DNA from 3 places in the Geodermatophilus sp. FMUSA9-8 genome. Region 1 is predicted to be linked to each of the others. Evidence: predicted binding sites of a transcription regulator. Region 1 holds the regulator's gene; each other region holds the start of a gene.

Region 1 (7,481 bases):
CGCGGCCTGGGTGACCTTGCGGAACAGCTCCTTGGCGTCGACGGTCTCGATCACCGAGCCGTCGAGCCGGGCGCGCAGGCCGAACGGGTCGCCCTCCTCGACCGCGCGCATGAACTCGTCGGAGACGCGGACGCTGTTGTTCGCGTTCTGGTACTGGACGCTGGTGATGTCCTTGCCACCGAGGTCCATGTCGTAGCCGGCGTCGCGCAGCGCGCGGATCTTGTCCTCCTCGCGCGCCTTGGTCTCGATGAACTCCTCGATGTCGGGGTGGTCGATGTCGAGGACGACCATCTTCGCGGCGCGACGGGTGGCCCCACCGGACTTGATGGTGCCGGCGGAGGCATCGGCGCCGCGCATGAAGGAGACCGGCCCGGAGGCGGTGCCGCCGGAGGACAGCAGCTCCTTGGAGGAGCGGATGCGGGAGAGGTTCAGGCCGGCACCGGAGCCGCCCTTGAAGATCAGGCCCTCCTCGCGGTACCAGTTCAGGATCGAGTCCATCTCGTCGTCGACGGCGAGGATGAAGCAGGCGCTGACCTGCTGCGGGGCGCTCGTGCCGACGTTGAACCACACGGGGCTGTTGAAGCTGAAGTACTGGTGCATGAGCATCCAGGTCAGCTCGTGCTCGAAGACCTCGGCGTCGCCCTCGGTGGCGAAGTAGCCGTGCTCGCGACCGGCCGCACCGTAGGTGAGCACCACGCGGTCGATCAGCTGGCGCAGGCTCGTCTCCCGCTGCGGGGTGCCGACCGCGCCGCGGAAGTACTTCGTCGTGACGATGTTGGTGGCGTTGATGCTCCACTCGGCGGGGAACTCCACGCCGCGCTGCTCGAAGTTGATCGAGCCGTCGCGCCAGTTGGTCATGACGACGTCGCGGCGCTCCCAGGTCACCTCGTCGTACGGGTGCACACCGGCGGTGGTGAAGACGCGCTTGATCTTCAGGCCCTTCCCCCGGGTCGGCGCCTTGGCGGCGGCGCGACGCGTACGGCCTGCCACGCGGTCCTCGGTCTCGGTCACGAGCTCTCCCTTGGTGATCGGTGCGGGCGGCTGGGGAAGAGAGCCGCCCCTGTTCTAGCGGGTGGTGCTGACGGTTCTGGCTGTCCTGCGGGGGCCGTCGGCGGCGCTGCCGGCGGGTGGTGCTCGGGGATGGTCAGGTGCCCGCCGGCGCGCTGCGCCCGCTGCCCCGGCGGCGGGGCACCGGGGGCTCGAGCTGCAGGCCGGGCAGGGGCGGGGTGCCGCCGCGGTGGTGGCGCTCCCGCAGCTCGGTGATCTCCTTCTCGAAGTCCTCGACCGAGGTGAAGGCGCGGTACACGCTCGCGAAGCGCAGGTAGGCGACCTCGTCGAGCTCGCGCAGCGGCTGCAGGATGGCCAGCCCCACCTCGTTGCTCGGGACCTCGGCCACGCCGCTGGCGCGGATGGTGTCCTCCACCTGCTGGGCCAGCTGCTGGAGCTGGTCCTCGTCGACCGGCCGGCCCTGGCAGGCGCGGCGCACGCCGGCGACGACCTTGGAGCGGTTGAAGGGCTCGCTGACGCCGCTGCGCTTGACCACGGCGAGCACCGCCTCCTCCACGGTGGTGAAGCGGCGACCGCAGGCCGGGCACGAGCGGCGGCGGCGGGTGGTGGCCCCCTCGTCGGCCTCGCGCGAGTCGATCACCCGGCTGTCGGCGTTGTGGCAGAACGGGCAGCGCACTGCGGTTCACCTCCTCCGCGGACGGTCGGGCTGTGGACCCCTCTGGGGACATCCGGTGGAGACGCCGGGGAAGACCTGAGGACGAGCTGTGGAGGACTTCCATCGGTGCAACTACTAGATGTAGGGGGACAGTAGGCCGCCCTCCACTACATCTGCAAGACGACGCCGGGCGTGTCTCTTCCCGCGCGATGGGACCGTGACCCACTGGTGACCAGGCGCGAGCAGTTCTCCCACCCGTCACACGACACGCCGCGGCGCCGCGCGTGTCGGCGCGCGCGACACCGGGAGGTGGCGTACACGCGACGGCCGGGGCACTGCCTCCGGGCGCTGCTCCGGGCACTGCCTCCGGGCACGCGTGAGGGACGCGGAAGCCGGCCGGACCGGCCCCCGCGGGACATCCCGGCGGGAGGAGCGCCTCAGGCGGTGGGGACCGCCGGGCGGCCGCCGCGGGGGTTCGGCGCGAGGTCGCCGAGCCGGATGGGGCGGGTGAGCAGGTCGGGCTCGGGCGCGGGCAGGCGCACCGCGGGGGCGACGACGGTCGCGTCACCGACCGGGGCCGCCGTGGCGGGGGCCGCGACCGGGATCGCGGCCAGAGCCGCGGCGAGGGGCTCGGCAGGGGTGGCGGCGGCGTCCACGACGACCGCCGGCATCTCCGTCGTGAGCGCGCGGTGCCGGCCGGGGACGGCCTCGGCCGGCGCGCGGTGGCGGCCGGCGCCGGCGGCGCCGACGGCGGGCTGCTCGGCGGTGACGTCGCCGCCGTGCCGCCGGGACCGGCGCGACGCACGGGACGCGCGGCGCCCGCCGGCCGGCGCGCCGGACCCCTGGTCGAGGACGGGCTCCGGGGCGGGAGCGGGGGCGAGCGCGAGGTGGCGCTCGGGCAGCCGCACGTCGACCAGGCCGACCCACGTGCCGGCGCCCTCGACGACCCCGGGCACGTCGGCCCGCAGTCGTACCCAGGCCTCGCACGCGCCCGTCGCGTCGTGCCGCCAGCCGAGCATCGCGCCCGGCACCCAGGCGCCCTCGACGAGCACCTCGACGTCCTGCGGGGACCCGAAGGACACCGCGGCCCTGCTGTTCACGGCTGCTGACACGCTCCTGACCGTAGGTGCCGATCCGACCTCGGCGGGTGACCGACCGGGGGCCGATCGTTGACGAACTCGCGCCGCGCTTCTCGTCACTTCTCCGACCTCCGCACCGACACCGACACCGACTCCGACACCGACACCGCAGCGACACCGACACCGCAGCGACAGCGGCCTCAGCACCCGGGACCCGGCTCAGGGCAGCCGGAGCACCTGGCCGACCTCGACGACGGAGCCCTCGAGGTCGTTGAGCGCCTCGATCGCGTCGACGACGGCGCGCACGTCCTGGTCGTCGCGGGCGACCTCCGCGGCGATCGACCACACGGTGTCGCCCTCCCCCACCACGACGCTGCTGCCGGCGGCCAGCTGCAGCCCCTCGTCGGGCGCGAGGACCTCCCGGCCCAGCACCGCGCCGCCCACCCCGGCGGCGAGCACGAGGACAGCGACGAGCCGCCGCCCGCGGCCGGTCAGCCGGACCGGCACCGGGGCGGGCGCGGCCGGACGGCGGCCGGACCCCCGCGCGGGCTCGGCGCGCAACGGGCGGCCGCCGGGCCGCGCCGGGTCGCGCCGGGTGCGCGGCGCCTCGGCGGCCGGACCGGCGGAGGGACCCGTGGCCCGCGGCGCCGCGGCGGCCGGCCGGTCGGGCACCGGGCGCAGGTGACCGGCCACGCGCGGACCGGAGCCCGGCAGCGCGCCCGCCTCCCCCACGGCGCCGGCGGGCCGGCGCGGCGGCGTCCGGCGGGCCGCGGGCGCCGGTGCCCGCTCGTCGAGGAGCGGCCGCCACGGCACCCGCACCGCCGCGTCGAACTCGAGCACTGCCTGCCGCACGCCGCCCATGACCCGCTCCTCCTCGTCGACCGCCCTCGAACACGCGTTCGATTCGAACGTCTGTGCGATGTCTACCGCATGCCCCCGACGAGGTCGACACGACACCGCGGGTGTTTCGAACACACGTTTGAAGTGGCGGCCCCGAGGCGCTACGGTCCGACCAGCACCCCGTCCGTCCGGTGTCCCCCGCGGGACGTCCGTCCGCTCCCTCCCGGTCCACCCGGGAGCCGGGCGGCCGCCCGGGCGGCACGGCACCCGGGCAGGAGACCAGGTCGCGGCACGCGGCCGGCGAGGAGGAGACGTGGCGGGCACGAGCGGGACCGGCCGGCGCACGGACGGCGAGACGGCGCGAGGCACCACGGCCTCCCGCCGCCCGGCCGCCCGGCGGGGAGCGGACGCCGGGGGCGCCGCCACCGCCACGGGCACCGCCGCGGTGCGCACCTTCCCCGACCGGGCCGAGGCCGGCGACGGGCTCACCCAGCGCCAGCGCCGGGTCCTCGAGGTCATCCGCGACTCGATCGAGCGCCGCGGCTACCCGCCCTCGGTCCGGGAGATCGGCGAGGCGGTCGGCCTGTCGTCGGCGTCGTCGGTCGCCCACCAGCTGTCGGTGCTGCAGAAGAAGGGCTGGCTGCGGCGCGATCCGAACCGCCCCCGCGCGCTGGACGTCCGGCTGCCCGGCGACACCGCCGCCGAGTCGGCGCCGGCCGCCCCGGCCGCCGACGGCACGGCCGCCCCCACCTACGTCCCGCTGGTCGGCCGGATCGCCGCCGGTGGCCCGGTGCTGGCCGAGCAGGCGGTCGAGGACGTCTTCCCGCTGCCGCGCGAGCTCGTCGGCGACGGCACGCTGTTCATGCTCAAGGTCGCCGGTGACTCGATGGTCGACGCGGCCATCTGCGACGGCGACTGGGTCGTCGTGCGCCAGCAGCCGACCGCGGAGAACGGCGAGATCGTGGCCGCGATGCTCGACGGCGAGGCCACGGTGAAGACCTACAAGCGGCGCGACGGGCACGTGTGGCTGCTGCCGCACAACCCGGCGTACGAGCCCATCCCGGGCGACGAGGCGACCATCCTCGGCCGGGTGGTCACCGTCCTGCGCCGGGTCTGACGACAGCTCCCGGGGTCCGGCCCGCGCGCCGGACCCCGGGCGGGTCCGGGACGACCCGCGGGCGGTCGCGTCAGGCGGCGGGCGGCTGGCCGGCCGAGCGCCGCCGGCGCAGCCGCCCGGCGAGCCACACGAGCAGGGTGGCCACCGTGGCGGCGAGCAGCCCCGCGGCCAGCGGGGGCGTGCCGTCGTCGCCGCCGTCGAGCAGGCCCGACGGCCCGGCAGCGGTCGACGCGGGCGTCGCGGGTGCCGCCGTCCCCGCGGGGACGGGCACGAGCGTGACGTCCCCGGGCAGGCCCTCTCCCGCCACCAGCAGCGCGCCGCCGTCGGCGGTGAAGGACACCGCCTCCCCCTGCGGCGCGTCGGGGAGCGCCACCCGCACCGGCTCGCCGGCGAGCGCGGCCGGGACGTCGGAGCCGGCGAGCGGCCAGACGTAGGCGTCGGTGTAGGTGCGCAGCGCGATGCGGCTGCCGTCGCGCGCCACCGCGCCACCGGTCACCAGCAGCTGTCCCGCGCGGCCGACCGGCCCGCCCGGCGTGCCGGTCAGGGTGAAGGTCACCGTCCCGACGTCGGCCAGCGCGACCGTGCCGCCGTCGACCAGCGGCGCCGCGGGGCGGTAGACGTGGCTCGCGCCCAGCACCTCCTTGGTCACGATGTACGGCGTCCCGTCGGGGGCCACGAGCAGCGCCTCGGCGTCGTGCGGCCCGTCGGGGTAGGTGAGCCGGTACAGCGCCGTGCCGCCGTCGGGGCGCAGCGCGATGAGCGCGACGGTCGCCCGGGTGGCGTTGTTGTCGCCGGTGTCGGCGAGCCACACGGTGCCGTCGGCGCCGACGCCGAGGTCCTCGGGGTCGTAGGGGTCCAGCGGCGCGGTGGTCACGTCGACGACCTGGCACCCGCCGTCGAGGACGGCGACGCTCACCTGGTCCCCGCCGTCGGGGATGGCCAGCATCCGCTCGCCGACGTCGACGAGCCCGGACAGCTCGGCCAGCCGCGGATCGGTCACCTGACAGCGCACCGACGGCGCGGCCGTCTCCTCCGCGCGGGCCGGAGCCGCGAGCAGCGCGGGCAGCAGGGCGAGCGCGAGGGCCGGCGCGAGGACAGCGGCCGATGCCCGTCCCGCGCGCGCGGTCGCGCTAGGCGGGAGGACGGCCGGCTCGGGCACTCGCCCAGCGTGACAGGACGGATGCGTCGAGTGCGTGCACCACGCCCAGCAGGAGCAGCCCGACGGCCGCGCCGACGACCGCGTCGGTGACCCAGTGGAAGTCCAGCGACACCATCGCGATCCCGGTGGCGACCGGGCCGACGACGGCGAGCCACCACAGCAGCGTCTGCACGCGCGGGGGCAGGGCGTACTCGGCGGCCTGCCAGCGCGCGACGCCCCACATGAGCACGGCGTTGGCCACGTGCCCGGAGGGGTAGCTGGCGCCGTCGCGGTGGAAGAAGGACCCCGGGTAGGCGGGGGCGGTCCGGCCGGTGCCGAACTTGAAGGCGTAGACCACGACGGTGAGCAGGACCAGCGCGGTGAGCACCCGGACCAGGGGCAGCAGGGTGCGCCCGCGCACGCACAGCCAGGCCACCAGCCCGGCGAAGACGATGAGGATGGTGCCGCGGCCGCCGACCTGGGTGACCACCCAGACCGGCCAGTAGGCCGGCGAGTCCCGCAGGTCCCAACTGCTCACGACCTCCGAGACCTGCAGGTCCAGCCGCTCGAGGACGCCGCGGCTGAGCAGGTCGGCGGTGACCGCGACCGTCACGGCGAACGCGACCAGCAGCAGCCACCACGGCGGCCGGCCCGCGCGCACGGCGGGCGGCGGCACGGACGCGTCGCCGTCGGCCGGCGTCCCGCCCCGCACGGCGCCGCTCATGACACGGCCGCTGGTCACGTCGTCACGGTACCGGCCCGTGACCCGCCCGTGACCTCCCGAACGGGGGACGGCGAGCCGCCCGGGTGACCGGCGGGGGCCGGACACCCGGGCGGACGCCGGGAGGGGACGCGGGAGGAGCGGTCAGGCGACGGGGACGGCGAACCGCTCGAGCGCCGCGGCCAGGCCCCCGTCGACGCGGGCGGTCAGCCGGGTGCCGGCCGCCTCGTGCAGCTCGCTGAGCACCTCGCCGTCGCGGTGCACCCGGGCCACCAGGTCGCCCCGGTCGTAGGGCACCAGCACCTCGACCTCGACGTCGGGGTGCGGCAGCCGCGCCGACACGATCTCGCGGAGCTTCTCGATGCCCTCGCCGGTGCGCGCGGAGACCCACACCGCGCCGGGCAGCGCCTGACGGAGGGTGAGCACGTCGTCCTCGGTCATGGCGTCGACCTTGTTGACGACGATCAACTCCGGCACCGCGGCGGCGTCGATCTCGCGCAGCACCACGTGCACCGCGTCGATCTGGCCGAGCGGGTCGGGGTCGGAGCCGTCGACCACGTGCAGCAGCAGGTCGGCGCCGGCCACCTCCTCCAGCGTCGACCGGAACGCGTCGACGAGCTGGTGGGGCAGGTGCCGCACGAACCCGACGGTGTCGGTGAGCGTGTACTCGCGGCCGTCGGGCGACTGGGCCCGGCGCACCGTCGGGTCGAGGGTGGCGAACAGCGCGTCCTCCACCAGCACGCCCGCCCCGGTCAGCCGGTTGAGCAGGCTCGACTTGCCGGCGTTGGTGTAGCCGGCGATCGCCACGCTCGGGACGGCGTTGCGGCCGCGGGCCGAGCGCTGGGTGGCGCGCGCGGTGGCCATGCCGGCGATCTCGCGGCGCAGCTTGCTCACCCGCGCGCGGATCCGCCGGCGGTCGGTCT
Region 2 (7,481 bases), on a different contig from region 1:
CCCCGCCCCCGCGCGGCTGCCCTGGCTGGCGGTCACCGCCGCGGTCACCGCCGTCGTGGCGGTGCCGGCGGTGGCGGGCGCCGCTCCCGGGCCCGCGGGCGGCGAGGGCGGGGACGGCGGCGGGCTCGGCGTCCTCCCGCTGCTGCTGCCGCTGCCGGTGGCCGCGGTCGTGGCGGGGCTGCTGACCGCCGGGCTGTCCCGGGTCGGCCGGGGCGCCGGGCGGCGGCTGCCCGCCCCGGCCTTCCTGGCGGTGCGCCGGGTGGCGGCCGCGAGCGGCACCAGCCGGCTCGTCGTGGTGACGACGGCGGTGTCGCTCGGCCTGGTCGTGCACGCCACCACGCTGGCCGGGTCGGCCGAGCGCACGATGGACGCGAAGGCGGCGGTCGCGGCGGGCGCGGAGACAGTCGTCCCGCTGCTGCGGCGCACCGACGAGCCCGGACCCGCTCCCGCGGGAACGGCCCTGGTGTCCACCGAGACCGGCGTGACGCTCTCGCCCGGCGACCTCGACACCGACCTGCTGGCCCTCGACCCCGCCGAGGTGGCCGGCGTCCTGCGCTGGGACGACGGCCTGGCCGACCGGCCCGTGCGCGACGTGCTCGACGCCCTCGCCGGCTACCGCGGCGACCGGGTGCCGGTGCTGCTGGCCGGCCCGCTGCCCGACGACGCGCTCGGCGCCCCCGGCACCGACCTGGTGCTCACCCGGGTGCGGTCGTACACGCTGCCGCTGGAGGTGGTCGGGCGGGTGGCCGCGTTCCCGGGGCAGCCGTCGCGGACGCCGCTGGTGGTCGCCGACCGGGGCGCGGTGGAGGCCGTGCTCGCGGCGGGCGGGCGCGACCCGGTGCAGCTGCTCGACCGGCAGGTGTGGGCCGGCACCCCACCGGGGGTGCTGCTGCCCGAGCTGGAGGCCGGCGGGCACGCCTTCGACCGCGAGACCGTGACGACGGCCGGCGCCTTCGCCGCCCGGCCCGCGGCGCGGGCGCAGCTGTGGTCGCTGGAGTACCTGCGCGCCGTGGGACTCGCCGCCGGGGCGCTGGGCCTGCTCGGCGTGGTGCTGCACGCCCTGGCCCAGCAGCGGCGGCGCCGGGTGGCCGCGGTGCTGCTGGCGCGGGCCGGGCTGCGGCGGCGGTCCGCCGACCTCGCGGTGGCGCTGGAGACCGGCCTGCTCGCCGGGCTCGGTGCCGCGGTGGCGGTCGCGGTGGCGCTGCCGGCGTCGGCCCTGGTGGTGCGGCTGCTCGACCCCGATCCGGGCGTGCTGCCCGGGCCGGTGCTGGCGGTGCCGGCGGGCACGCTCGCCGTGGTGGCGGCGGGGGTGGCGGCGGTCGCCGGGGTGTCCGCGGTGCTGGCCGCGCGCGCCCGCCGGACCGCCGACGCGGGGCTGGTGGTGCGCGGTGCGCCGTGACGCGCCGGCCGCCCGGTGCGAGGGGCTGGTCCGGATCTACCCGTCGCCGAGCGGGGAGGTGCACGCGCTCAAGGGCGTCGACGTCGTCGTGCCCGCCGGGCGGCTGACGGCGGTGACCGGACCGTCGGGGTCGGGCAAGAGCTCGCTGCTGCGGATCCTCGCCGCCCAGGACCGGCCGACCGCGGGCGTGGCGGAGGTGGCCGGCACGTCGCTGACCGGCCTGTCCGCGCGGCGGCTGCGGGCGCTGCGCCGCCGCGAGATCGGCTACGTCTTCCCGCGGCCCGGGCAGAACCTGCTGCCGCACCTCACCGGCACCGAGCACCTGGTCCTGGCCGGGCGGCTGCGCGGGATCGGCCGCCGCGACGCGGCGCGGCAGGGCGCCGAGCTGCTCGACGTGCTGGGCCTCGCCGACCGGGCGGGGCACCTGCCGGCGGAGCTGTCCGGCGGGGAGCAGCAGCGGCTGGCGCTGGCCCAGGCGGTGCTCGGCCGGCCGGCGCTGGTGGTCGCCGACGAGCCGACCAGCGAGCTGGACTCCGCGACGACGGAGCAGCTGCTGGCCGCGGTCGCCGAGCTCACCCGCGACGGCACGAGCGTCGTCATGGCCACCCACGACCCGCAGGCCGCGGCCGCCGCCGACCGGGTGGTGCACCTGCGGTCGGGGGCGGTGGCGCACGAGGAGGTGGCCGGGCGCCGGCTCGCGGTGGTCGACGGCGAGGGCCGGGTGCCGCTGCCCGAGGAGGCCCTGGCGCGGTTCCCGGACCGGCGGGTCGCCGTCGAGCTCACCGCCCACGGCGTGCTGTTGCGGGAGCCGTGATGGCGACCGATGTCCCCGCGGCGGGCGTTCCCGCTGTCGGCGGACCCGCGGCGGGCGGCGCCGCGCTCCGCGGCACCGGCCTGTACCGGACCCACCGGCGCGGCCGCGAGGAGGTGCACGCGCTGCGCGGCGTCGACGTCGTCGTCGCCCCCGGTGAGGTCGTGGCGCTGCTGGGCCGCTCCGGATCGGGCAAGACGACGCTGCTGCACTGCCTGGTCGGCTGGGAGCGCCCCGACCGGGGCGAGGTCACCGTGCCGGGCGCCCGCTCCCCCGGCGAGGCCGACTGGGGCACCCTCGCCGTCGTCCCGCAGCGCCTGGGCCTGCTCGACGAACTGACCCTCGCCGACAACGTGGCGATGCCCGCCCGGCTCGCGGGCGCCCCCGACCCGCGGGCCGCCGCGCTCGACGGGCTGGAGCAGCTGGGGCTCGGCGCCCTGGCCGACCGGCTGCCCGACGAGGTCTCCCTCGGCGAGCAGCAGCGCACCGCGCTGGCGCGGGCGCTGGTGCTCCGGCCGGCCTTCCTCGTCGCCGACGAGCCGACCGGCCGGCTCGACCAGGAGCTGTCGGTGCACGTGCTCGGCGTGCTGCGGGCGTGCGCCGACGCGGGCACCGGGGTGCTCGTCGCCAGCCACGACCCCCTGGTCGTCGCGGCGGCCGACCGGGTGGTGCGGCTGTCGGACGGCCGGGTGGTCGGGGCCGGCGACGGTGGCGACGCGGCGGGAGGTCAGCCGGCGCGCAGCGCCGGGTAGTCGGTGTAGCCCTCGGCGCCGGACGCGTAGAACAGGTGCGACCGGATCTCGTTCTCCGGGTGCTCGCCGGCCCAGCGCTCGACCAGGTCGGGGTTGGCGATGGCCGCCCGGCCGACCGCGACGACGTCGGCGTGCGCGGCCTCGATGAGCGCCAGCGCCTCCTCGCGGGTGGTCACGCTGCCGAAGCCGCTGTTGGCCATGAGGTGCCCGCCGAAGCGGCGGCGCAGCTCCTGCACCAGGTCGCCGGTCGGCTCGCGGTGCAGCACGGAGAGGTAGGCCAGCCCCAGCGGGCGCAGCTGGTCGAGCAGCGCGCCGTAGGTGGCGAGGACGTCGTCGCGGTCGGTCTCGAGGGCGTCCTGGATGTCGTGCTCAGGCGAGATGCGCAGCCCGACGCGCCCGGCGCCGATCGCCTCGGCGACCGCGGTGACGACCTCGACCACGAGCCGGGCGCGGTTCTCCGGGGAGCCGCCGTACACGTCGTCGCGGACGTTGGAGGGCGGCGAGAGGAACTCGTGCAGCAGGTAGCCGTTGGCGCCGTGGATCTCGACGCCGTCGAGGCCGGCCTCGCGGGCCCGCTCGGCGGCGCGCGCGAAGGCGCGGACGACGTCGCGGACCTCGTCCGTGGTGAGCGCGTGCGGCACCGGGTAGGCCTGCTTGCCCTTCTCGGTGTGGCCCTCACCCTGGATGGCGATCGCGCTCGGGGCGACGACGCGGCGGCCGCCGTTGACGTCGGGGTGGGTGACGCGGCCGCCGTGCATCACCTGCATGACGATCCGGCCGCCGCGTGCGTGCACGGCGTCGGCGACGCGGCGCCAGCCGGCGACCTGCTCGTCGGTGACGATGCCGGGCTGCCCGACGAACGCCTGCGACTCGTGGACGGGATAGGTGCCCTCGGTGACGATCAGGCCGATGGAGGCGCGCTGCGCGTAGTGCTCGACGACGAGGTCGCCGGGGACACCGGAGCTGCCGGAGCGCATGCGGGTCAGGGGCGCCATGGCCACGCGGTTGGCGAGCTCGAGGTCGCCGAGGGTCACGGGGGAGAACAGGTCCACGGGAGGTTCCGACACCGCGCGGGGCCGCGTTCTTCCGGGGTGCGGGCGGCGTCACACCCGGCACGATGGGCCGGTGAGCCCGCTCGCCGCCGCCGTCGCGGGCTGGTCGCCCGTCCCGGTCACCGACACCGCCGTCGTCGCGCCCGGGCCCGCGGCGGCCTTCGCGGCGCTGCTCGACCGCCCCGCCGACGCGCCCGCGGAGGGTGACCCGCTGCCGCTGGGCTGGCACTGGTTCACCTTCGTGGAGCGGCCGGCCACCGCCGACCTCGGCGAGGACGGCCACCCGCGCGACGGGCACTTCCTCCCGCCGCTGCCGCACCGGCGCCGGATGATCGCCGGTGGCCGGTTCGAGGTGGCCGCGCCGCTGGTCATGGGCTCGACGGTGGAGCGGACGTCGTCGCTGGCCCGCTGCGAGGTCAAGGCCGGGCGCAGCGGCGAGATGCTGCTGGTCACGGTGCGCAGCGAGTTCCGTTCGGCGGGGCTGCTGCTGCTCACCGAGGAGCAGGACGTCGTCTACCGCTCCCAGCCGGGCGGGTCCTCACCGGCGCCGGCGGGTGCCGGGGTGCCGGGCGTGGACGGCGGCGCCTCGGTGGACCTGGTCCCCGACGAGGCGCTGCTGTTCCGGTTCAGCGCGCTCACCTACAACGCGCACCGCATCCACTACGACGCGCGGTACGCCACCGGCGTCGAGGGCCATCCCGGACTGGTCGTGCACGGCCCGCTGCTGGCGCTGCTGCTCCTGGAGGTCCCGCGCCGCGCCATGTCGGAGGGGTCCGCTCCGGACCGGTCCCTCACGTCCTTCGCCCACCGGCTGGCCCGCCCGGTGTACGCGGGCGCGGCCGTCCGGGCGACCGGCCGGGCCGACGGGGAGCGGTGGTCGCTGTCGGCCGGCGCGGTCGGCGGGCCGGCGTCGATCACCGGCACCGCCACGCTCGGCCCCCTCGCCTCCTGACGTCGGGGGCTCAGCGCGTTCCCGCGGGAACTCAGCGCGTTTCCGCGGGAACGCCTGTCCGCAGCACGGTCCCACCCGACGGCGTTCCCGCGGGAACGCCCTCAGGCCGCTGACCTGCGGTTCTGTCGGTGGCCGGGTCTAGCGTCCCGAACACACGTTCGAGGAGGACGCCGTGCCCGAGGACCATCCCGCCGCCGAGACGGAACTGCCGCTCGACGAGCTCGCCGAGCGCATCACCGGCGCCGCCGTCCGGCTGGCCGCCGCCACGGCGGAGTGGCTGCTGCTCATCGCCCAGTTCGACCGGCGCGAGGGCTGGGCGGGCCACGGTCTCCGGTCGTGCGCGCACTGGCTGGCCTGGCAGTGCGGGCTGTCCCCGGGCACCGCGCGCGAGCACGTCCGGGTCGCCCGTGCCCTCACCACGCTGCCCGGGATCCGCGGCGCCTTCACCGCCGGCCGGCTGTCCTACTCCAAGGTCCGCGCCATCACCCGCGTCGCGGCCCCCGAGACCGAGGCGGCCCTGCTCGGTCTCGCGCGCGAGGCCACAGCCGCGCAGGTGGAGCGGGTGGTCCGGGGGTGGCGCCGCTCTGACGCGGTCGAGGCCGGCACCGTCCGCGAGAAGCGGCGCTTCGAGTACTGGTGGGACGACGACGGGATGCTCGTCGTGCACATGCGCCTCGACCCCGAGCAGGGCGCGGCCTTCCTCACCGGCATCGACTCGCTGGCCGAGCGCGACGCGCGCCGCGACCGGGCCGCCGCGAAGCAAGCCGCCGAGCGAGCGGCCGCCGCAGCGGCGGCCACCACCGCGGAGGACGGCATCACTCCGGACGGCATCACTCCGGACGGCGCCACCCCGGACGGCGGGACCTCCGATAGCGCGGGGAGCCGGACCGACGACGAGCCGCTCGACGAGGTCGCGCTGGCGCGGGAGCGGACGGCCGAGCGCCGGTGCGCCGCCGTGGCCCGATTGGGCGCCGCCGCACCGGAGGCCGACCGCCGGGCCGGCGACCCGCCACGGCGGGAGGTGGTCGTGCACGTCGACGCCGCCGTGCTCGCCGACGACGCCGCGGCGGGCCGCGCCTACCTGGAGAACGGGCCGGCCCTGCACGGCAGCCAGGTCCGCCGGATGCTCTGCGAGGCCACCGTGGTCACGATGCTCGAGCGGGACCGGGAACCGCTGGCCGTCGGCCGGGCGCGGCGGCTGGCCACCCGGGCCCAGCGGCGAGCGCTCGTGCGGCGCGACGGCGGGTGCATCCGGCCGGGCTGCCCCGAGACCCGCCCCGAGCGGCTGCACGCCCACCATCTGCGGCGCTGGTCCGCCGGCGGGAGCACCGACATCGACAACATGGCGCTCCTCTGCGACGCCGACCACGGCCTCGCGCACGACCTCGACCTGCGGATGAGCCGGCGCGGCGGCGAGCTGGTCGCCGTCACACCGGACGGCCGCCGCGTGTGGACCCGGGGCGACACCGCCTTCACCGCGGGCGTCGAGACGGGCGTCGACCTCCCCGACGTCGCCACCTCGGACGCCGGGCACGGGACCGTCCTGCGGCTGCAGCCCGGTGGGGACCGGCAGCTGCCCGCGACACTCGCGGTCGGCGGGGAGCGGATGGACCTGGGCTACGTCGTCGGGGTGCTGCTCGGCAACCGCGACCTGGAGCGCCGGCTCGCAGCCGAACGCGGCGGACGGGCGGCCTGACCCGCCCGGCGTTCCCGCGGGAACGCCGGCTCGCACATCGCGCCGGAGCCCGCGGGGACCCGGACGAGGACGCGTCCAGGGTGGCCGGAGCAGCGGCTCCGGCCACCCTGGACGGGACGTCGTCGGTCAGGCCACCGCGCGGCGGCGGGTGACGACCGCCCCGGCGGCCAGGCTGACTCCCAGCCAGCCGGCGAGGACCAGCAGGGACTGCGTCGGGGTCCCGCCCTGCGCGAGGGTGAGCACGGCCTCGGCCGGGTCGAGCCTCGAGCCGACCTCCGGCTTGAAGGTGCGCACCAGCGGCAGCACGCCGAGGACGACCAGGTAGAAGGACGTCAGCGCGGCCGGGGTGTTGGCCAGCGCCGCGCCGGAACCGGCGCCCATCAGCGCGAACACCGCGCCCGCGGCGACGACCACACCGAGCGCGCGCCCGGCGCCGTCCCAGGACACGTCGCCGGCGAGCAGCGCCAGCGCGCCGGCGACGAGCGCCGCGGACACCGCCGCCAGCACCGCGCCGAGCAGCCCGACGGCCGCCTTGGCCGCCAGCACCCGCCCCCGGCGCGGGACGAGCAGGTAGGTGGTCTGCACGGTCCGGTGGCTCCACTCCCCCGCCGTGGACAGCACGCCGAGGGCGACCAGCACCAGGCCGGTGAGCATCCCCATCACGCCGATCGGTCCGGTCACCGACCCCAGGTCCTCGGTGCTGGCGGACGCGATCAGCGCGGTCGCGGCCGGCGCGAGGAGGGCGGCCGCCGCGGCCAGCGACCGGCCCGAGCGGGTGGACAGCGACTTGCGGACCTCGACGCCGACCAGCGTGGCGGC
Region 3 (7,481 bases), on a different contig from region 1:
GGTCCCGCGATGCCGGGTCGGCGCGGCCGGTGCTGGTCGCCGCCGGCGTGCTGCTCGGCCTGGCCGCGCTGCTGGGCGCCCCGGCCGGGGTGCGCGCGCTGCAACGGCGCCGGCGCCTCGACGACGGCGGCCCGGCGGCGCTGTGGGACGAGCTCGCCGCCACCGCCCGCGACCTCGGCCTGCCGTGGGACCCGGCGCGCACGCCGCGCCAGCAGGCGGCCGGCCTCGCCCGGACACTGGAGACCACCGCCGGGGCCCACCGGGCGGGCTCGCCGGAGGCGGCCGAGGCGGTCGAGCGGCTGGCCCGCGCGGAGGAGACGGCCAGCTACGGCCGCCCCGGCGCGGCGCCCGGCGACCCGTCCGCCGTCGCGGCGCTCCGGGCCGCGCGCAGGGGGCTGGCAGCCGCGGTGCCGGCGCGGGTGCGTGTGCGGGCGCTGCTGTGGCCGGCCTCGCTCGCCGACGCGCTGGGCGGCGGGCTCGCCGACCGGCTCCGGGCCCGGCTGCCCCGCCGCCGTCCCGCGGCCTGACCGGCCGCCGTCACCGGCCCGGTCCTCCCGCTCCCCCACGGCACCGGTTCGCCCACCCTCGCCGTGTGGTGCCCGGCCTCGCGCTGCGGCGCGAGGTCGGGCACCGCGACGCGAGGTCGGGCGCGGGGCGAGGTCGGGCACGGACCGGCGCAGGCCGCACACCCGGACGGCTCCGGGAACGCCGACGGCCGCCGTCCCGGTGCGGGACGGCGGCCGTCGGGGGAGGCTGCGGGCTACTGGTCGTAGCGGCGGCGGAAGCGCTCCTCGAGGCGGTTCTTCAGCGGCTGCTTGCGGGGCTTGCCGCCGCGGCCGCGGGCGGTGCTGCCGCCGCGGGCTCCGGCGGGCCCGGCCGGGCCGGCCTCGACCGCGCCGGTGGCGGAGCGGTAGTTCAGCACGCCGAGCGCGGCACCGCCGAACATGACGAGGAAGCCGAGGACGCCGAGCGGGACCGAGGGGGCGACGGCGCCACCGACGAGGACCGCCAGGCCCACCACCACGAGCAGCGCACCCAGTTGCAGCTTCCGCCGGGCCCTGAGCCTGCGGTCACCCGTGCGGACGGAGGAGGCGAACTTCGGATCGTCGTCGACGAGGGCGCGCTCGATCTGCTCCAGCAGTCGCTGCTCGTGCTCGGAGAGCGGCACGGATGCCTCCAGGTGGGCCAAGGCCTGATCCGCCGGGTCCCCCCCGGCGGTACCCACGAGGATACGAGCCGTTCACGGGGTGCGAAAGGCGAGCGCGCGGCGACCCGCCCACGGTGGACCCGGATCACCCCCGCGGGCGGTCGCGGACCCGCCGGTCGCGGTCGCGGTGCAGCAGCGTGGCCGGCCGGACGGCCCCCGCGCCGAACCTCCGGGCGGCCCGGTCGGCGGCCAGCTCGGCGTCGCGGCGGCCGTGCTCGCGCTCGCCGAGCTCGAGCTGGCGCGGCGTCGACCCGGCCTGCACCAGCCGCTCGGCCCGCACGCCCACCAGCCGCAGACGGGCCCGGTCCAGGCCCAGGGCGTCGAAGAGGGCGCGGGCGGTGTCGTAGAGGTCCTGCCCGACGTCGGTGGGGACGTCGAGGGTGCGGCTGCGGGTGATCGTGGTCAAGTCGGCGAAGCGGACCTTGATGCTCACCGTGCGCGCCAGCCAGCTCCCCGCCCGCAGCCGGCCCGCCGTCCGCTCGGCCAGCCGCAGCAGCTCCCGGTGGATGACGGCGGGGTCGTCGACGTCGGTGCCGAAGGTCTCCTCGTGCCCGATCGAGCGCTCCGGCTCGTCGGGGACCACGCGCCGGGGGTCGCGGCCCCAGGCCAGCTCGTGCAGCGAGCCGCCGGCCGCCGGGCCGACCGCCCGCTGCAGGGTGCGCGCCGGGACGTGCGCGAGGTCGCCGACGGTGCGCAGCCCCAGCCGCAGGAGCACCTCCTCGGTCTTGGCGCCCACTCCCCACAGCGCGCCCACCGGCAGCGGGTGCAGGAAGTCGATGACCTCGGCCGGGCGGACGACGAGCAGGCCGTCGGGCTTGGCCCGGGTGGAGGCGAGCTTGGCCACGAACTTCGTGCCGGCCACCCCGACCGAGCAGGTGATGCCCTGCTCGTCGAAGACCCGGGCGCGCAGGTACTCGCCGATCTCCGCCGCGTCGCCGAGCCGGCGGCCGGCCCCGGAGACGTCGAGGAACGCCTCGTCCAGGCTCAGCGGCTCGACCAGCGGCGTGACCGACCGGAACAGCGCCATGACCGAGCGGGAGACCTCCGCGTAGAGCGCCATGTCCCCTGGCAGCACGGTGGCGGTCGGGCACAGCCGCAGCGCGCGGGCGGTGGGCATCGCGGCGTGCACGCCGTACGCGCGCGCCTCGTAGGTGGCCGAGGTGACCACCCCGCGGTTGCCCGCGCCGCCGACGATCACCGGCGTGCCGGCCAGCTCGGGGTGCCGGCGCACCTCGACGCTGGCGAAGAAGGCGTCCATGTCGACGTGCAGCACGCTGCACCCCTCCGCACGCCCCGCTGCCATCCCGCCCCGCCTCTCGAACACGTGTTCGGACCGACCGGAGGAGACTAGCCGCCCGCCGCGGTCCCCGGCGCGCCGTCCGCGGGGGTGTCCGTGCGTGTCGGGAAACGGCTGGTGAGGGCATGTGTGGCGCGCTGCCGATCGGGTTAGGGGGGACGCGACCGACCGCCGTCCGGCGGACGGCTGCGACAGTGACCGGAGGAACTCGATGGCGCTCGACGACGACGACATGACCAGCGTGGAGGGTCCGGCCGACAGCGGCGCCGGCGAGGGCACGCCCGGCCACCAGGACGGCGGTGCCGACGGCGGTGCCGACGGTGGCGCGGGCCACGGCCCGGCCGACGGTGGCGCGGCGGGCGGCGGCTCCGACGGCGGCGCGGACGGCGGTGCCGACGGTGGCGCGGACGGCGGCGCGGACGGTGGCGCCGACGGCGGTGCCGGCCACGGCCCGGCCGACGGCGGCGCGGTCGGTGGCGGCTCGGACGGCGGTGCCGACGGTGGTGCCGACGGCGGCGCGGACGGTTCGGCCTGAACCAGGACCCGGCCGTCGCGGGGCCGGGCGGAGCTGACCTCCGCCCGGCCCTGCGCCGGTGCACCCACCTCGACCCCGCCGTCTTCGCCGAGCAGCACTGGTCCCGCCGCCCCCTGCTGACCCGCGCCGAGGACACCGGGGAGTCCTTCGCCGACCTGCTCACGCTGGCCGACGTCGACGAGCTGCTCTCCCGCCGCGGGCTGCGCACGCCTTTCATCCGCATCGCCAAGGACGGCGCCGTCGTCGACGCGAAGCGGTTCACCACCTCCGGCGGCGCCGGCGCCGAGGTGACCGACCAGGTCTCCTCCGACGCCGTGCTGCGCCTGTTCGCCGACGGCAGCACCGTGGTCCTGCAGGGCCTGCACCGGCTCTGGCCGCCGCTGATCGAGTTCGCCGACCAGCTGGCCGCCGACCTGGGACACCCCACGCAGGTCAACGCCTACGTGACCCCGCCGTCCTCGCGCGGGTTCAGCCCGCACTACGACGTGCACGACGTCTTCGTGCTACAGGTCGCCGGCGAGAAGCACTGGACGATCCACGAGCCCGTGCTCGAGGAGCCGCTGCGCTCCCAGCCGTGGAACGACCGGGCCGCCGAGGTGGCCGCCGCCGCGCGGCGCGAGCCGGTGATCGACGCCGTCCTGCGCCCCGGCGACGCGCTCTACCTGCCCCGCGGCTACCTGCACTCGGCCGTCGCGCTCGGGCAGACCAGCGCCCACCTGACCATCGGCGTGCACTCGGTCACCCGCTGGTCGGCGGTGGAGTCGGTGCTCGACCTGGTGCGCACGCTGGCCGCCGACGACCGCGAGCTGCGCCGCGCGCTGCCGCTGGGCGTCGACCTCGCCGAGCCCGGCGCGCTGCGCGACGACGTCGCCACCGTGGTCGGCGCGCTGCAGCAGTGGCTGGGCCGGGTCGACGCCGGCCAGGTCGCCGACCGGGTGCGCGGCCGCGCCTGGGCGCAGGTCCGGCCCGAGCCCGTCGCCCCGCTGGCGCAGGCCACCGCCGCCGCCGCGCTGTCGCCCGACAGCGTGCTGCGGCTGCGACCCCGGCTGCGCACCGCCCTGCGCACCGCTCCCGCCGACGCGGCCGGCGGCGACCGGGTCACCCTGCTCGGCGGCCGCCGGTCGCACGAGTTCCCCGCCGCCACCCGCCCGGCGCTGGAGGCGCTGCTGGCCAGCGGCGAGCTCAAGGTCGCCGACCTGGCCGGCCTGGAGCCCGCCGACCAGCTCACGCTGGCCCGCCGGCTGGTGACCGAGTCGGTCGCGGTGGTCGCCGACGCGCACCTCGGTCCCGCCGACGGCGTGCCCGCCACCGCCCCCGAGCCGGGGCCGACCGGGCCGGGTGCGCCCGCGCCCGACGCCGGCGGGGACGATGGGGAGCGTGCCGACGCCCTCGGGACCGGGTCGTGAGCCCGCGGCGCTCCCCCGGGTGAGCGCCGCGGTCCGGACCGGACGGCTGGACCCGACCCGCTGCTCGGTGACCGCCCTGGCCCGCGGCGACTCCCCCGTCGCCACGGCCGGGCCGGCGCAGCGCTGGCTGCTGGTCGAGCAGCCGGGCCCGTGGGGCCGCGACGCGCTCACCGCGTCCCGGTTCGACGCCGCCGTCGCCCCGCTGCTGGCCCGCCGCGCCCGCGCCGAGGGCGTGCGGGTGCTGCTGGTGCGCCGGCCGGGCGAGCGCGCGGCCGGACCTGGGCGCCGGTGGGCCTACGCCGACGGCCGCCCCGGGCACGAGGGGTTGTGGTGGTCCGAGCGGGAGGCCGACGCCGACCTGCTCGAGGCGCCGTGGGACGGCTCGGCCGGCGAGCGCGCCGACCGGCCGCTGTACCTGGTGTGCACGCACGGCCAGCACGACGCCTGCTGCGCGCTGCGCGGCCGGCCGCTGGCCCGGTCGATGCCGGTGCCCGACGCCCTCGACGTCTGGGAGTGCAGCCACCTCGGCGGCTGCCGGTTTGCCACCAACGTGCTCGTGCTGCCGCACGGGTTCGCCTACGCCCAGGTGCCCGGCGACGGCGCGGACGTCGTGGGTGCGCACGCCCGCGGCGAGGTGGCGCTGCCGTTCCTGCGCGGGCGGGCGGGCATGCCGCTGCCGGTGCAGGCCGCGCAGCACTTCGCCCGCGAGCGGCTGGGCCTGCTCGGCGTCGACGACCTGCCGCCGCTGCGCACCCGCCGGCTGCCCGACCCGGACGGCGACGGGGTGGAGCTGTTCGACGTCGTCCTCGGCGGCCCCGACGGCGAGGTCGCCGTGCGGGTGGAGAGCCGGCCGGCCGCGGAGGCCGCCCCGCTGACCTGCAAGGCGCTGCACGCCGCCCACCCGCGGGAGTGGACGGCGCTGGCGTTCTCCTAGAGCGCGCGCCCCCGGGCCAGCAGCAGCGGGATCGCCACCTCGGCCGGGGTGAGCGACCCGTGGTAGGCCGCCAGCCGGCTGGGGCCGGGCTCGGCGCCCGACGCGGTGATCGCCCAGGGCCCGCGGGCCAGCGCGACGACGTCGCCGATCCGGCCGGCGAGGGCGGCGTCGACGTCGCCGAAGACCCCGCTGGCCACCGCCTCGCCGCGGCCGGCCACCCAGGCCCGGTCGCCGAGGACCCCGCGCCAGGCGTCGAGGACGTCGGCCGCCGCGCCGGGTACCGCGTGCACGTATCGGGCCCGCGGCTCGCCGGCCAGCAGGGCGACGCCGTCGAGCAGGGCCGGCTCGTCGTCGACGTCGACGCGGGTGTGCACCGGGACGTCGAGCATGCCGTGGTCGGCGGTGACCAGCAGCGCGGCGTCGTCGGGGAGGCCGTCGACGACCTGCTCGACCACCCGGTCGACGAGGGCGAGCTGCATGCGCCAGCTGTCGGAGTCGACCCCGCGGACGTGGCCGGTGAGGTCGAGCTCCGGCGTGTAGCCGTAGACGAGACCGGCGGGCGCGAGCGCGAGGGACTGCAGCAGCACGGCGGAGAGGTCGCCGGCGCTGACGGTGCCCGAGTAGGTGGCCCCGCGGTAGGCGGCGGTGGACAGCCCCGAGCCGTTGTAGGCGTACGGCGCGACCGCGGTGACCGGCAGCCCGGCCGCGGCGGCCTGCTCGAAGACGGTGGGGCGGGGCTGCCAGTCGCGCGGGTCGGGGTCGTCGGTCCAGGCGACGTGGTTGAGCAGCCGGTCCTCGCCGGGGACGGCGGTGACGAAGCCGAGGACGCCGTGCCCGCCCGGGGGGACGCCGGTGCCGAGGGTGGTGAGGCTGACCGGGGTGGTGCTGGGGCAGGGCGCGTCGAGGTCGCCGGCCGGGCCGGTGAGCGCGGCGAGGGTGGGCGCGAGGTGCGCGTGGTCGCGCAGCAGCTGCGCGCCGAGGCCGTCGACGAGCAGGACGGCGACGCGGCGGGCCCCGCCGAGCGCGGTGGTGAGGCCGAGCGGGTCCGGCGGCAGGCCGGCGCGGTCGACGGCGACCCCGAGGGCGGTGGCGACGCCGGGCAGCACGTCGGCGAGGGTGCGGTCGCCGTAGGCGGGGCGGACCAACCCGTCGGGGAGCACGGTCACGGGCGGGTGGCCAGCACGTGCAGGCCGGTGGCGACGTCGCGGTAGGGCGAGGCGGCGGCCAGGGCCAGCTCGAGCCGGCGGACGGCGGCCGGGTCGGCGCCGGAGCTCGCGTCGAGCAGGTCGGCGACGACGGCGACGCCGCGCCACTCCCCCGGCGTCAGCCCGGCGCCCTCGACCAGCGCGAGCAGGTCGGCGGGGCCGAACCGGCGGCGGGCGGGGCGGGTGCGGCCGGGCGCGGGGTCGCGGTCCTCCAGGAGCGCGAGCGCCTCCTTGGGGTGCCCGGACAGCGCGCGGGCGAGGACGGCGCCGGCGCGGTTCGCCGTCGCCACGCTGACCTGCCCGCCCGGCCGCAGCGCGCGGGTGATCTCGCGCAGCGTGGTGGCCGGGTCGTCGACCACCTCGAGGACGGCGTGGCACAGCGCCAGGTCGTAGCCGCCGCCGTCGCCGGTGCCGCCCAGGGGCAGCTCGTGCAGCTGGTCGCCGTCGCCCTGCAGCCCGCGGACGCGCGCCCCGACGCCGGCGTTCTGGGCGCGGCGCTCGAGGGTGGCGAGCGCGTCGGCGCTGGGGTCGACGACGGTGACCTCGTGGCCGAGGCGGGCCAGGGGGACGGCGAAGCCGCCGCTGCCGCCGCCGACGTCGAGCACCCGCAGCGCGCCGCCGGCGCCGACCAGGGGGTCGAGCGCGGCCCACACCGCGGCGGTCCGGACGGGCAGCTGCTCGCCGGAGGACGGGTCGGGGGCAGTCGGCGGCACCCGACCGACCCTAGTGCCGCCGCTGCCCCGCCACCGGGCGGTCCGGACGGGGACGCCGTCGGCGGCCGCGCGGAGGCGACGCGCACCCGGGGCGCGGTCCCGGCCCGGGACGCGCGCCCGGGTGCGCACCACCGTGGCGGGACGGCTCAGTGACCGGAGCTGCCGGGGCTGGAGTGCCAGAGCT

The links. The regulator LexA, encoded in region 1, represses DNA repair genes until DNA is damaged. The targets are predictions, from matches to a motif close to TCGAACANNTGTTCGA.
Region 2: the regulator LexA is predicted to act here: its motif matches at 5,113-5,128, upstream of WA616_RS23845 (HNH endonuclease signature motif containing protein).
Region 3: the regulator LexA is predicted to act here: its motif matches at 2,524-2,539, upstream of dinB (DNA polymerase IV).

Annotation. Positions count from the first base shown of each region.
Region 1 covers NZ_JBAGKE010000007.1:225,814-233,294, forward strand. Annotated here, with positions in the region: gene WA616_RS16140 (vitamin B12-dependent ribonucleotide reductase) at 1-1,011, opposite strand, end outside; gene nrdR (transcriptional regulator NrdR) at 1,145-1,684, opposite strand; gene WA616_RS16150 (hypothetical protein) at 2,101-2,775, opposite strand; gene WA616_RS16155 (LysM peptidoglycan-binding domain-containing protein) at 2,962-3,603, opposite strand; gene lexA (transcriptional repressor LexA) at 3,896-4,699, shown strand; gene WA616_RS16165 (hypothetical protein) at 4,770-5,858, opposite strand; gene WA616_RS16170 (phosphatase PAP2 family protein) at 5,830-6,579, opposite strand; gene hflX (GTPase HflX) at 6,703-7,481, opposite strand, start outside.
Region 2 covers NZ_JBAGKE010000015.1:41,811-49,291, forward strand. Annotated here, with positions in the region: gene WA616_RS23820 (hypothetical protein) at 1-1,399, shown strand, start outside; gene WA616_RS23825 (ABC transporter ATP-binding protein) at 1,389-2,213, shown strand; gene WA616_RS23830 (ABC transporter ATP-binding protein) at 2,213-2,962, shown strand; gene WA616_RS23835 (alkene reductase) at 2,938-4,014, opposite strand; gene WA616_RS23840 (hypothetical protein) at 4,088-4,966, shown strand; gene WA616_RS23845 (HNH endonuclease signature motif containing protein) at 5,139-6,662, shown strand; gene WA616_RS23850 (hypothetical protein) at 6,789-7,481, opposite strand, start outside.
Region 3 covers NZ_JBAGKE010000004.1:261,219-268,699, forward strand. Annotated here, with positions in the region: gene WA616_RS11010 (transglutaminase family protein) at 1-527, shown strand, start outside; gene WA616_RS11015 (DUF3040 domain-containing protein) at 761-1,168, opposite strand; gene dinB (DNA polymerase IV) at 1,293-2,480, opposite strand; gene WA616_RS11025 (hypothetical protein) at 2,716-3,039, shown strand; gene WA616_RS11030 (cupin domain-containing protein) at 3,327-4,445, shown strand; gene WA616_RS11035 (sucrase ferredoxin) at 4,465-5,379, shown strand; gene WA616_RS11040 (alkaline phosphatase family protein) at 5,376-6,545, opposite strand; gene WA616_RS11045 (class I SAM-dependent methyltransferase) at 6,542-7,297, opposite strand; gene WA616_RS11050 (DNA polymerase III subunit alpha) at 7,444-7,481, opposite strand, start outside.